DNA from 3 places in the Streptomyces sp. NPDC090077 genome. Region 2 is predicted to be linked to each of the others. Evidence: predicted binding sites of a transcription regulator. Region 2 holds the regulator's gene; each other region holds the start of a gene.
The links. Region 2 encodes HrcA, which represses chaperone genes, less so after heat shock. Its sites were predicted from a motif close to TTNGCACTCNGNNNNNCNGAGTGCNAA; they were not measured.
Positions count from the first base shown of each region.

Region 1: the regulator HrcA is predicted to act here: its motif matches at 1,641-1,667, upstream of groL (chaperonin GroEL).
Region 3: the regulator HrcA is predicted to act here: its motif matches at 1,770-1,796, upstream of groES (co-chaperone GroES).

Region 1 covers NZ_JBIVEG010000062.1:47-4,711, reverse strand. The annotation lists gene thrC (threonine synthase) at 1-527, shown strand, start outside; gene ACIPW5_RS39620 (MoaD/ThiS family protein) at 572-850, shown strand; gene ACIPW5_RS39615 (cold-shock protein) at 1,244-1,450, shown strand; gene groL (chaperonin GroEL) at 1,829-3,448, shown strand; gene ACIPW5_RS39605 (hypothetical protein) at 3,552-4,415, opposite strand.
Region 2 covers NZ_JBIVEG010000025.1:1,552-6,216, reverse strand. The annotation lists gene ACIPW5_RS30605 (Uma2 family endonuclease) at 1-181, shown strand, start outside; gene ACIPW5_RS30600 (DUF3097 domain-containing protein) at 188-988, opposite strand; gene ACIPW5_RS30595 (MBL fold metallo-hydrolase) at 1,017-1,748, opposite strand; gene hrcA (heat-inducible transcriptional repressor HrcA) at 1,908-2,924, shown strand; gene dnaJ (molecular chaperone DnaJ) at 2,925-4,064, shown strand; gene ACIPW5_RS30580 (nitronate monooxygenase) at 4,231-4,665, shown strand, end outside.
Region 3 covers NZ_JBIVEG010000012.1:117,051-121,715, forward strand. The annotation lists gene groL (chaperonin GroEL) at 1-1,207, opposite strand, end outside; gene groES (co-chaperone GroES) at 1,318-1,626, opposite strand; gene ACIPW5_RS21130 (response regulator transcription factor) at 1,926-2,606, shown strand; gene ACIPW5_RS21135 (sensor histidine kinase) at 2,599-4,050, shown strand; gene ACIPW5_RS21140 (LCP family protein) at 4,104-4,665, shown strand, end outside.

The DNA of each region.
Region 1 (4,665 bases), on a different contig from region 2:
TCCCGATCGCGTCCGGCTCCCAGCTGACGAAGATCGACAAGGGTCTCCAGGAGCTGATCAAGCTCGGCCTCGTCGAGGACAAGCCGTACAAGATCTTCGGCGCCCAGGCCGAGGGCTGCTCCCCGGTGTCGACCGCCTTCAAGGCCGGTCACGACGTGGTCCGCCCGCAGAAGCCGAACACCATCGCCAAGTCCCTGGCGATCGGCAACCCGGCGGACGGCCCGTACGTCCTGGACATCGCGCGCCGCACCGGCGGCTTCGTCGAGGACGTCAACGACGAGCAGGTCGTCGAGGCCATCAAGATCCTGGCGCGCACCGAGGGCATCTTCGCCGAGACCGCGGGCGGCGTGACCGTCGGCGTGACGAAGAAGCTCATCGAGAACGGGCAGCTCGACCCGGCGCTGACCACCGTGGTCCTGAACACCGGCGACGGCCTCAAGACCCTGGAGGCGGTGGCGTCGGACAGCGGTCAGACCGCCACCATCCGCCCGAGCCTGGACGCCTTCCGCGCCGCCGGCCTGGCCTGACCCTTCCCTGCTCCCCCTGACACACCCGGAAAGGCGGTAGCGCCATGAGCGTCAACGTCCGCATCCCCACCATCCTGCGCACCTACACCGGCGGCGCCGCCGAGGTCCCGGCCGAGGGTGCGACCCTCGCCGAGGTCATCGCCTCCCTGGAGGCGAACCACCCGGGCATCGCCGCGCGCGTCCTGGACGACCAGGGCAAGCTGCGCCGCTTCGTGAACGTCTACGTCAACGACGACGACGTGCGCTTCGAGGGCGGTCTGGAGGCGGTGACGCCGGACGGCGCCGGCGTCTCGATCATTCCCGCCGTGGCCGGCGGCTGCTGACGTCCGACTGACGCGTTCAGATCAGAATTGCCCCCTCCGCTAAAAGTGGAGGGGGTAATTCTGTTTGATTGGGCGCGGTAGAGTTGGGGCAGTCCCCTCCGCTGTTCATGCCCGGCGCATATGAGCGGGCTGACGGATGGTTGACATTGAGTCAACATGCGCGTGCCTTTTGGGCCTTTGGTGCAGCTTGTCTGGCCCGAGTTGCCCTGGAATATGCCAAGTTTTCATCCTATTTACCGGTTTCCGTGTGTCCAGATTTCTCGTCGGATTGACCTGTTGCTGACAGCACCGGTGCGGATACATTCAGCCGCGGTCGAGGCGTTCCGGCGCAAGTTCTGACCCGGGACCGCGAAGTGCGGTCCCGCGCAAGGGCCAGTAATAGGGGAGTTAGGCATGGCTCAGGGCACCGTCAAGTGGTTCAACGCGGAGAAGGGCTACGGCTTCATCGCGGTCGACGGTGGTGCGGATGTGTTCGTCCACTACAGCGCCATCCAGATGGACGGATACCGCACCCTTGAAGAGGGTCAGCGGGTCGAGTTCGAGATCTCGCAGGGCCAGAAGGGTCCGCAGGCGGACATGGTCAAGCTCGCGGCCGGCTGAGTCGGAGCGAACGCGATCGGCCACCGACGCACGCACAGACGCATGAGGGGCTCACATCCGGGACAGGATGTGAGCCCCTCACGCATGTCGCCCCGCGCCGCCGCCGCGCCGCCGCCGCGTCACCGCCGCGCCGCCCGCGTGTTGCCTGAAGCCGCTTGCACTCGTGGGGGTCGAGTGCTAATCATTGGCGTTAGCACTCTCCCGGTGAGAGTGCTACCAAAACGAGGACCGGGCCGGTGAGGCCCGCAGGACCCGACGGGACGGAACCGTCGGATCCGCAGGCCGTCCGTCGCGGGCGCGGGCGCGGTCCGGAGCAATCCACCCTCTCCTTACGCCAGGCGGCGTGGGGGGAACCCCAGTCCTGGAGGACCACTTCAGATGGCCAAGATCATCGCGTTCAACGAGGAGGCCCGGCGCGGTCTCGAGCGTGGCATGAACCAGCTCGCCGACGCCGTCAAGGTCACCCTTGGCCCCAAGGGTCGCAACGTCGTCCTTGAGAAGAAGTGGGGCGCCCCCACGATCACCAACGACGGTGTCTCCATCGCCAAGGAGATCGAGCTCGAGGACCCGTACGAGAAGATCGGCGCCGAGCTGGTCAAGGAAGTCGCCAAGAAGACGGACGACGTCGCCGGTGACGGTACGACCACCGCGACCGTCCTCGCCCAGGCGCTCGTCCGCGAGGGTCTGCGCAACGTCGCCGCCGGCGCCAACCCGATGGCCCTCAAGCGCGGCATCGAGAAGGCCGTCGAGGCCGTCTCCGCCGCCCTGCTGGCGCAGGCCAAGGACGTCGAGACCAAGGAGCAGATCGCCTCCACCGCCTCGATCTCCGCCGCCGACACCCAGATCGGCGAGCTCATCGCCGAGGCCATGGACAAGGTCGGCAAGGAAGGCGTCATCACGGTCGAGGAGTCGCAGACCTTCGGTCTGGAGCTCGAGCTCACCGAGGGCATGCGCTTCGACAAGGGCTACATCTCGGCGTACTTCGCCACCGACATGGAGCGTATGGAGGCGTCGCTCGACGACCCGTACATCCTGATCGTCAACTCCAAGATCGGCTCGGTCAAGGACCTGCTGCCGCTCCTGGAGAAGGTCATGCAGTCCGGCAAGCCGCTGCTGATCATCGCCGAGGACGTCGAGGGCGAGGCCCTGTCGACCCTGGTCGTCAACAAGATCCGCGGCACCTTCAAGTCCGTCGCCGTCAAGGCCCCGGGCTTCGGCGACCGCCGCAAGGCCATGCTCGGCGACATCGCCATCCTCACGGGCGGCACGGTCATCTCCGAGGAGGTCGGCCTCAAGCTGGAGAACGCCGGTCTCGACCTGCTCGGCCGCGCCCGCAAGGTCGTCATCACCAAGGACGAGACCACCATCGTCGACGGTGCCGGTGACAGCGACCAGGTCCAGGGTCGCGTCAACCAGATCCGCGCCGAGATCGAGAACTCCGACTCGGACTACGACCGCGAGAAGCTCCAGGAGCGCCTCGCGAAGCTGGCCGGCGGCGTGGCCGTCATCAAGGCCGGTGCCGCGACCGAGGTCGAGCTCAAGGAGCGCAAGCACCGCATCGAGGACGCCGTTCGCAACGCGAAGGCGGCCGTCGAGGAGGGCATCGTCGCCGGCGGTGGCGTGGCCCTGCTGCAGGCCTCCTCGGTCTTCGAGAAGCTGGAGCTCACCGGTGACGAGGCGACCGGCGCCAACGCCGTGAAGCTCGCGCTGGAGGCCCCGCTGAAGCAGATCGCCGTCAACGGTGGTCTCGAGGGTGGCGTCGTCGTGGAGAAGGTGCGCAACCTGGCCGTCGGCCACGGTCTGAACGCCGCCACCGGCGAGTACGTCGACATGATCGCCGAGGGCATCATCGACCCGGCGAAGGTCACGCGCTCCGCGCTGCAGAACGCCGCGTCCATCGCCGCGCTCTTCCTGACCACCGAGGCCGTCATCGCCGACAAGCCGGAGAAGGCCGCCGCCGCTCCGGGCGGCATGCCGGGCGGTGACATGGACTTCTGATCGGCCCCTGGCTGATCGGCTGTTCTCGAACGAGGGCGGTACCCCTTCCTGGTGGAGGGGGTACCGCCCTCGGGCGTTTCCGCCGGGAGGGGGGCGGGATTGGTCATCGGCGGTTCCCTTCGCGGATGCGGGTCGCGTGGGCGCGGACCTCGGCCGGGGTGAGGGACGGGGTGAAGACCGGTGGGCGGGGGGCTTCGGGGCGGCAGGCGCGGCAGCGGCCGTCGGTGAAGGCGGCGGGCGGGCCGGGGGCGTGGCATTCGGTGCACTCGGCGCGGGGCGGGGGCTGGGCGGGCTCTGCCGGGGCCGGTGGTGCGGCGGGGAGTTTCGACTCCAGGCGTTTGCGGACCAGGGCCGCCGGGTGGTGGACCACGGGCGGCAGGCCGGCGGTGAGGGCGAGCCGGATCCGGTCGGGGGAGGCTCCCCGGGCCAGCCAGGGGACCAGGAGCGGGGCGAGGGCCGTGCAGTCGGCCTTGGAGAGCGCCAGGGCGGGGGCGGTGCGGCCGAGGGAGGCGAGGACGTCGTACGCGTCATCCGGGGCATCGGCCCGGGCCGGGGGTACCTGTGTGGGTGGTGGTGGGGCGGTCGGCGCGGGGGAATCCCTCTGGGTGAACCGGGCCCACCAGGCGCCGTCGCGGGGGGTGCGGGAGAAGTGCGTACGGGTGACCCAGCGGGTGACTTCGCCGGGCAGCCGCTGCCGTACGCGGTGCAGGTGCCCGGCGGTGGCCAGCCGGTTGAGGGCGGTGCGCAGGGCGCACTGGCCCCACAGGGGCAGGACGGCGGCCAGGGTCTTCACGCTGATGTCGGCGCCGTCCGGCAGCCGGTCGAGGTACCCGGCGACGGCCGCCTCGCGGGCCGGGAGGTGCGCGAAGTCGCGGGCGGTGCGGGGCGCTTGCTCCGGGGCGGCGATTTTGCCGTAGCCGGGCTTGGCGAGGGGGTGAGGGGCAGCACTAAGCTGAACGTCATCCATCGTGGATCGTTGTGTCCGATCTCGTTTGGTCAGGCCCTCGTTTCGGTGTTGGCGCACCGGCGGGGGCCGATTTTCGTTTCCAGCCGCAAGGTAGGGCCTGATGGCCCTGCGTGGCAAGCCGGTCACGGATCGTCATCCGGCCTGGTATGGGCGGCGGTCGGGGAGGGCGGTGGGTGGTGGGGGGGGGGGGCCCCCCCCCCCCCAACCACCAACAACGCCGCCCACACCCGCGCCGTCTCGACGCCCGCCG
Region 2 (4,665 bases):
GATCCCCACGTACCTGATCGTCGACCCTTTCCAGGCCGAGTGCACGGTCCTCAGCGAACCCTTCGGTGCCGGCGAAGGGGCCGACTACCGGGTCACGCGCAGGGGCAAGTTCGGCGAGCCGGTCCCGCTCGACGTCCTCGGCGTCACGCTCGACACCACCGAGTTCGGCACCCTCGCGTAGCCCCGGTCAGGGAGCCGTGACGAAGTCGATCAGCTCCTCCACCCGCCCCAGCAGCGTCGGCTCCAGATCGCGGTAGGACGTCACGCGGGACAGGATGTGCTGCCAGGCGGCGCCGGTGTTCTCCGGCCAGCCCAGGGCCCGGCAGACGCCCGTCTTCCAGTCCTGGCCGCGCGGCACCTCCGGCCAGGCCCGGATGCCCAGCGCCGACGGCTTCACCGCCTGCCAGACGTCCACGTACGGGTGGCCCACCACCAGCACGTCCGGCCCCGTCACCGAGGCCGCGATCCGGGACTCCTTCGAGCCCGGTACGAGGTGGTCGACCAGGACCCCGAGACGGGCGTCCGGGCCGGGGGAGAACTCGGCCACCACCGTCGCCAGGTCGTCGACGCCCTCCAGGTACTCCACCACCACGCCCTCGATGCGCAGGTCGTCGCCCCAGACCCGCTCGACCAGCTCGGCGTCGTGCCGCCCCTCCACGTAGATCCGCCCCGCCCGCGCCACCCGCGCCCGCGCCCCCGGGACGGCGATCGAGCCCGAGGCCGTACGGGCGGGCGCGGCGGGCCCGCGCGCGGGGCGGGTCAGGGTGACCACCGCGCCGTCGAGCAGGAAGCCGCGCGGCTCCAGCGGGAACACCCGGCGCTTGCCGAAGCGGTCCTCCAGGGTCACCGTGCCCGCCTCGCAGGCCACCACCGCGCCGCAGAAGTCCGTACCCGCCACCTCGACCACCAGGTCCGGGTCCGCCGGCACCTCAGGCACGGGCTTGGCGCGCTTCCACTGCGGGGTCAGGTCGGGGGAGTACTCACGCATCCGGCCGACACTAGGAGAGCCGGCGCCCTCACGCCCCCGACACGCCGAACCTGGCCGCCAGTGTGTCGCGTTGCGCACGCACGAACTCCGCGTCCACCAGCGCTCCGTGACCCGGCACGTACACCGCGTCGTCCCCGCCCAGCGACAGCAGCCGGTCCAGGGCGGCCGGCCACTGGCCCGGCACCGCGTCCGAGCCGGCCTGGGGCTCGCCCGACTCCTCGACCAGGTCCCCGCAGAACACCGCCTCCCGCTCGCCCGGCACGAAGATGGCCAGGTCGTGCTCGGAGTGCGCGGGCCCCACGTTCGCCAGCAGCACCTGCACCCCGCCCAGCTCCAGCGTCCACTCGCCCGACACCAGGTGCCGGGGCGCCTGGAGCAGGTCCGCCGCCTCCGCGGCCTCCGCCTCCGGCAGACCCATCCGGACCGCGCTCACCCGCACGTCCTCGCGGCCCGCCGGGGCCGACAGCATCCGCTCCAGGCCGACCGCCCCGAAGAACTCGGCGCCCGAGAAGGCCGCACCCCCCAGCACGTGGTCGAAATGTCCGTGCGTGAATGCGATATGGGTCACGCGGCGGCCCGTCAGCCGCTCCGCCTCGGCGCGCACCTGCGCCCCCTCGCGCACGGAGGATCCCGGGTCGATCAGCAGCACCGACTCGTCCCCCACCACCAGTCCCACGGTGCAGTCCCACACCGGGAGCCGTCGCCGGCCCACCCGTCCGGTGACCCGTTCCCAGCCCGCCTCTTCCCAATGCACGTCCATGCGGTGACGCTACCCTGGCGGGCCGCCCTTGCCCCCGGCGTACTACCCGGCCGTACACTGACCGGGGGATCTCTGGCACTCCCGAGCGCAGAGTGCCAACAAGCCAGGACCGGCCCCGAAGGCCCGACCGTCGACCGACCGCATCCGGAGGTGTGCGCGATGCTCAGCGAACGCAGACTCGAGGTGCTGCGCGCCATCGTCCAGGACTACGTCGGGACGGAGGAGCCCGTCGGCTCCAAGGCGCTCACCGAGCGGCACAAGCTCGGCGTCTCGCCCGCCACCGTGCGCAACGACATGGCCGTGCTGGAGGAGGAGGGCTACATCGCCCAGCCCCACACCAGCGCCGGCCGGATCCCCACGGACAAGGGCTACCGGCTCTTCGTCGACAAGCTGGCGGGCGTCAAGCCGCTGTCGACGCCCGAGCGCCGGGCCATCCAGAACTTCCTCGACGGGGCCGTCGACCTCGACGACGTGGTCGGCCGCACGGTACGGCTGCTCGCGCAGCTCACCCGGCAGGTCGCCGTCGTCCAGTACCCGTCGCTGACCCGCTCCACCGTGCGGCACGTCGAGCTGCTGTCGCTGGCCCCGGCCCGGCTGATGCTCGTCCTGATCACCGACACCGGGCGGGTCGAACAGCGGCTGGTCGACACCCAGACCCCCTTCGGCGAGAACTCCCTCGCCGATCTGCGGGCGCGCCTGAACAGCAGGGTCGTCGGCCGTCGCTTCACCGACGTGCCGCAGCTGGTGCAGGACCTTCCGGAGTCGTTCGAGATCGACGACCGGGCGACCGTCAAGGCCGTCCTCGCGACCCTCCTCGAAACGCTGGCCGAGGAGGCGGAGGAGCGGCTGATGATCGGCGGCACCGCCAACCTCACCCGTTTCGGACATGATTTTCCCCTGACCATCCGGCCCGTGCTCGAAGCGCTGGAGGAGCACGTGGTGCTCCTGAAGCTGCTGGGCGAGGCCGGCGAGTCGGGGATGGCCGTACGCATCGGTCACGAGAACGCCTACGAGGGACTCAACTCCACGTCGGTCGTGTCCGTCGGCTACGGTTCGGGCGGCGAAGCAGTCGCCAAACTCGGCGTGGTCGGACCGACCCGCATGGACTACCCCGGAACGATGGGAGCGGTACGCGCAGTGGCACGTTACGTCGGACAGATCCTGGCGGAGTCGTAAGTGGCCACGGACTACTACGCCGTACTCGGCGTGCGCCGCGACGCATCGCAGGACGAGATCAAGAAGGCCTTCCGCCGACTCGCCCGTGAGCTCCACCCGGACGTCAACCCGGACCCGAAGACGCAAGAGCGCTTCAAGGAGATCAACGCGGCCTACGAGGTCCTCTCGGACCCGCAGAAGAAGCAGGTCTACGACCTCGGCGGCGACCCCCTGTCCTCCTCGGGCGGCGGTGGCGGCGCGGGCGGCTTCGGTGCCGGCGGCTTCGGCAACTTCTCCGACATCATGGACGCCTTCTTCGGCCAGTCCCAGCAGCGCGGCCCGCGCTCGCGGACCCGCCGCGGCCAGGACGCCATGATCCGCCTGGACCTGGAACTGGACGAGGCCGCCTTCGGCACGACCAAGGACATCCAGGTCGACACGGCCGTCGTCTGCGGCACCTGCTCCGGCGAGGGCGCCGCCCCCGGCACCTCGGCGCAGACCTGTGACATGTGCCGCGGCCGCGGCGAGGTCTCCCAGGTCACCCGGTCCTTCCTGGGCCAGGTCATGACCTCGCGCCCCTGCCCGCAGTGCCAGGGCTTCGGCACCGTGGTCCCGACCCCGTGCCCCGAGTGCGCGGGCGACGGCCGGGTCCGCTCCCGCCGCAGCCTCACCGTCAAGATCCCCGCCGGTGTCGAGAACGGCACCCGGATCCAGCTCGCGGGCGAGGGCGAGGTCGGCCCCGGCGGCGGCCCCGCCGGCGACCTCTACGTGGAGATCCACGAGCTGCCGCACCCGACCTTCCAGAGGCGCGGGGACGACCTGCACTGCACGGTCACCATCCCCATGACGGCCGCGGCCCTGGGCACCAAGTGCCCGCTGGAGACGCTGGACGGCATGGAGGAGATCGACATCCGGCCCGGCACCCAGTCCGGGCAGGCCATCCCGCTGCACGGGCGGGGCGTCACCCACCTGCGCGGCGGCGGCCGCGGCGACCTGATCGTCCACGTCGAGGTCACCACCCCCGGCAAGCTGGACGCCCAGCAGGAGGAGCTGCTGCGCCAGCTCGCCAAGCTGCGCGGCGAAGAGCGGCCGATGGGCCAGTTCGCCCCCGGCCAGCAGGGTCTGTTCAGCCGTCTGAAGGACGCGTTCAACGGCCGCTGAGTCGGCCCGGGGAACTCGTACGAGCCCGGTCCGGGGACGCCCCGGACCGGGCTCCGTGCTGTCCGGGGCCTGGCCGCGGCGGTTCCCGGACACGTTGCGGAAGCGGACTATGCCAGGCGAATGCGACGGTTCGGCGCGGTGGCCGGGACGTGGCACGATGCAGTCCATGTCCTCCGCACCGAACGGCCTCCCGCCGTACCCGATCGTGCAGGCTCCCATGGCGGGCGGCGCCTCCTGCCCGCCGCTCGTCGCCGCGGTGTGCGAGGCGGGCGGGCTCGGCTACCTCGCCGGCGGCTACAAGACCGCCGACGGCATGTACCAGGAGATCAAGCGGACGCGGGGCCTCACCCGGCGCCCCTTCGGCGTGAACCTCCTCATGCCGCAGACCGGGTACGTGGACCCGGCCGCGGTGGAGACCTACCGCGGGCAGCTGGCCGGCGAGGCCGGCTGGTACGAGGTCTCGCTCGCCCCCGAGGACATCATCGGCACCTCCGACGACGGTTACGAGGCCAAGCTCGCCATCCTGCTGGAGGACCCCGTCCCGGTGGTCTCCTTCACCTTCGGCACCCCCGCGCCCGCCGTGCTGGAGCGGCTGCGCAGG
Region 3 (4,665 bases), on a different contig from region 2:
TGGCGGAGATGGCGTCCTCGAGGCGGTGCTTCTTCTCCTTGAGCTCCACCTCGGTGGCGGCGCCGACCTTGATGACGCAGACGCCGCCGGCGAGCTTCGCCAGGCGCTCCTGCAGCTTCTCGCGGTCCCAGTCGGAGTCCGTGGACTCGATCTCGGCCTTGATCTGGTTGACGCGGCCCGCGACGTCAGCGGCGTTGCCGCCACCGTCGACGATGGTCGTGTCGTCCTTGGAGATGGTCACGCGGCGCGCGGAACCGAGGACGTCCAGACCGGCCTGGTCGAGCTTGAGGCCGACCTCCTCGGCGATGACGGTGGCACCGGTGAGGGTGGCCATGTCCTGGAGCATCGCCTTGCGACGGTCGCCGAAGCCCGGGGCCTTGACGGCGACCGCGTTGAAGGTGCCGCGGATCTTGTTGACGACGAGGGTGGAGAGGGCCTCGCCCTCGACGTCCTCGGCGATGATCAGGAGCGGCTTCGAGCCACCGGCCTGGATGACCTTCTCCAGCAGCGGCAGGAGGTCCTGGATGGAGGAGATCTTGCCCTGGTTGATCAGGATGTACGGGTCGTCGAGGACGGCCTCCATACGCTCCTGGTCGGTGACCATGTAGGGGGACAGGTAGCCCTTGTCGAAGGCCATGCCCTCGGTGAACTCGAGCTCCAGGCCGAAGGCGTTGGACTCCTCGACGGTGATGACACCGTCCTTGCCGACCTTGTCCATCGCCTCGGCGATGAGCTCGCCGACCTGGGCGTCCTGCGCGGAGAGCGCGGCCACGGCGGCGATGTCGGACTTGTCCTCGATCGGGCGGGCGGTCGCGAGGAGGTCCTCGGACACGGCCTTGACCGCGGCGTCGATGCCCTTCTTCAGGGAGGCCGGGGAGGCGCCGGCGGCGACGTTGCGCAGACCCTCGCGGACGAGCGCCTGGGCCAGCACGGTGGCGGTGGTGGTGCCGTCACCCGCGATGTCGTTGGTCTTGGTCGCCACCTCCTTCACGAGCTGCGCGCCCAGGTTCTCGTACGGGTCGTCCAGCTCGACCTCGCGAGCGATGGTGACACCGTCGTTGGTGATGGTGGGGGCGCCGAACTTCTTGTCGATGACGACGTTGCGGCCCTTGGGGCCGATCGTCACCTTGACCGTGTCGGCAAGCTTGTTGACGCCGCGCTCGAGGGCGCGACGGGCGTCCTCGTCGAACTTCAGGATCTTCGCCATGGGAGCGGTTCAGCCCTCTCGAAAACTAGGTTTAACGAACCGCGCCCCTCGCCGCCCGGCAATCAGCGGGGTGACCAGGGGCGCAGCTCAAGCAAACTTCTTGAAGCGAATTACTTCTCGACGATCGCGAGCACGTCGCGGGCCGAGAGGACGAGGTACTCCTCGCCGCTGTACTTCACTTCGGTGCCGCCGTACTTGCTGTACAGCACGATGTCGCCGACGCTGACGTCCAGCGGGAGACGCTGGCCGTCCTCGAAGCGGCCCGGGCCGACCGCGAGGACGACGCCCTCCTGGGGCTTCTCCTTCGCGGTGTCCGGGATGACCAGGCCGGAGGCCGTGGTCTGCTCGGCGTCGAGCGGCTGGACCACGATGCGGTCCTCAAGCGGCTTGATGGCAACCTTGGAGCTGGTGGTCGTCACGATCCGACCTCCCCCTTCGGAGATCCGGGGTTAACTGTCTGAGGTGGCGACCAGGTCGATCCGTCGTCGCGGGTGCCGGACCTGCCTGTCGCTGTGTTGGCACTCACCGGGGGCGAGTGCCAGGTGCGACACTATTCCGGCGATTAGCACTCGGTCAAGCGGAGTGCCAACACGGTCCACCGCTTCCACGTATTCCGGCCGCCGAACCCCCCGTTCGGCTGAACCCCGACCCCGCCGGGAGCACCTCGCCGGACACCGGGGCCCGGAAGAGCCGCTGCCCGGTATGTGAGGCTTGGGGTGTGCGCATCCTCGTGGTCGAAGACGAAGAGAACCTGGCCGAATCCCTCCGCCAGGGCCTGTCCGCCGAGGGCCACCGCGTCGAGGTCGCCCACGACGGCCACCGCGGCCTCGAACTGGCCCTCACCGGCGGACCGTACGACGCCGTCCTGCTCGACCTGATGCTCCCCGGCCCCGGCGGCGCCGAGATCTGCGCGCGGATGCGGGCCCACGGCGACCCCACCCCCGTCCTGATGCTGACCGCACGGGACGGCGAGCAGGACGAGGCCGAGGGGCTGGACGCCGGCGCCGACGACTACCTCACCAAGCCCTTCTCCTTCCTGGTGCTCGCCGCCCGGCTGCGCGCCCTCGCCCGCCGCGCCGCCGCCCCCGAACCCGCCGTGCTCCGGGCCGGGGACCTCTTCCTCGACCCGCTGGACCGGCGCTGCCGCCGCGGGAGCCGCGACATCGAGCTCACCGCCCGGGAGATCGGCGTGCTCGCCTGCCTGATGCGGCGCCCCGGCCGGGCCGTCCCCAAGCAGGACGTCCTCGACGAGGTCTGGGACGCCCCGCACGGCATCGACCCGAACATCGTCGAGGTCTACGTCTCCTCCCTGCGCAGGAAGATCGACGCCCCCTTCGGCCGCCGCTCCATCCTCACCGTCCACGGGACCGGCTACCGCATGGCGCCCGACGGTGGGTAGGGGCGCGGGCGGCAGCGGCGCGGGGGGCGCGAGCGGCAGCGGCGCAGGCGGCACCGGACCCCGCAGGACCGGCCCGCTCGTCGGGAACCTGCGCGCGCGGACCGCCCTCGCCGCCGCCCTCGCGATGGCCGCGGTCCTCGCCACCGGCGGGCTGTGGCTCTACAGCCTCATGCGCACCAACCTCCTCGACAACACCACCGGCCGCACCGAGCTCGCCGCCCGCAAGGTCGCCGCCCAGCTCGACACCCGGACCCTCCCGCCCGGCGGCCGGCTGCCCGCGCCCGAAGGCGGCGTCGACCTGGTCCTCGTACGGGACGCCCGCGGCCACGACGTCGCCAGCACCGCCGCCGGAACCCCCAAGGACCCCCCGCCCCCCGCCGGACTGCGCCCCGGCCCCGGCCAGGACTCCCGCTCGGCCGTACTGCCGCCCGCCCGACCCGGCGCGCAGCGGCACCTGGTCGTCGCGGTCGAGGCCCCCGGACCGCCGGGCGCGCACGACCCACACACCGTGTACGCGATGACCGTGCTCGGCGACGTCGACGACGCCACCCGCGCCATCGCCGTCGGCTTCCTCGCCGGCGCTCCCCCGCTGACCGCCTTCGCCGCGGCCCTCGCCTGGTGGGCCACCGGCCGCGCACTGCGCCCGGTCACCGCGATCCGCACCGGGCTGGCCGCCGTCACCGCGAGCGAGCTGGACCGGCGCGTGCCCGACCCCGGCGGCGGCGACGAGATCGCCCAGCTGGCCCGGACCGTCAACGACACCCTCGACCGGCTGGAGCGCTCCGACGCCCGGCAGCGCCAGTTCACCGCCGACGCCTCGCACGAGCTGCGCAACCCGCTCGCCGCCGTGCGCTCCCGGCTGGAGGTGGCCCTCGCCATGCCGCGCCCCGACCGGGCGTCGGTCGCCGCCGCGCTGGCCGACACCGAGCGGCTCCAGCGGATCGCCGCCGACCTGCTGCTCCTGGCCCGCCTCGACGGCGGACCCGCGCCCCGCCCCGAGCCGGTGGACCTCGCGCTGCTGGCCGCCGAGGACGCGGCCCGGCGGCCCGCGCCCCGGGTCGCGCTGCGGCTGGAGGCGCCCGCGCCGGTGCCGGCGTACGGGGATCCGGCGCGGCTGGAACGGGCCCTGGCCAACCTGGTGGACAACGCCCTGCGGTACGCGGACGCCGAGGTGGTGGTGCGGGCGGCCGCGCGGGACGGGCGGGCGGTGCTGGAAGTGGCCGACGACGGCCCGGGGATCCCGGAGGCGGACCGCGACCGGGTCTTCGAGCGGTTCGTACGCCTCGACGCGGACCGGGGCCGGGCCAGCGGCGGCACCGGGCTGGGCCTGGCCATCGCCCGGGAGATCGCGCGGGCGCACGGGGGCGACGTACGCGCCCTGGCCGCGCCGGGCGGGGGCGCGCTGCTGGAGCTGCACCTCCCGACGGAGGGCCCGCACCGCTGAGGGCGCCGCCTCCTCAGGATTCCTTCAGCGCCGCTGCGCCAGGATCGGGCGGTATGAGCGCTCAACGGAGGAAGACCGGCCACCGCAGGCTCTCACGGCGCCGACGGCTCGCGCGCACGCTGCTGATCACGGGGTGCGCGCTGACGGTGATGGCGGGCGGCGGCGCCTGGTACGTGTACCACGACCTCGCGTCCGGGATCGCCAGCTCCAAGGCCCTGGACGGCGCCGCGAAGTCGGCGAACGGCGATGTGAACATCCTGCTCATGGGCCTGGACAGCCGGCGCGACCAGAACGGCGACCCGCTGCCCGAGGCGGTCCTCGACCAGCTCCACGCGGGGAGCTCGGACATCGGCGGCTACAACGCGAACACCCTGATCCTGCTGCACGTACCGGGCGACGGCAGCGAGGCGAAGGCCTTCTCGATACCGCGCGACGACTTCGTGCAGATGGCCGGCGGGCAGGGTGCGGGCCGCAAGGACAAGATCAAGAAGGCGTACGGGCTGGCGAAGGCCGCCAAGGAGGAACAGCTGTCCCGGGACGGCGTGAAGGACCGGCGCCGGCTGGAGCAGGAGGGGCGCGAGGCGGGGCGCCGGGCGCAGATCGAGACGGTGCGGG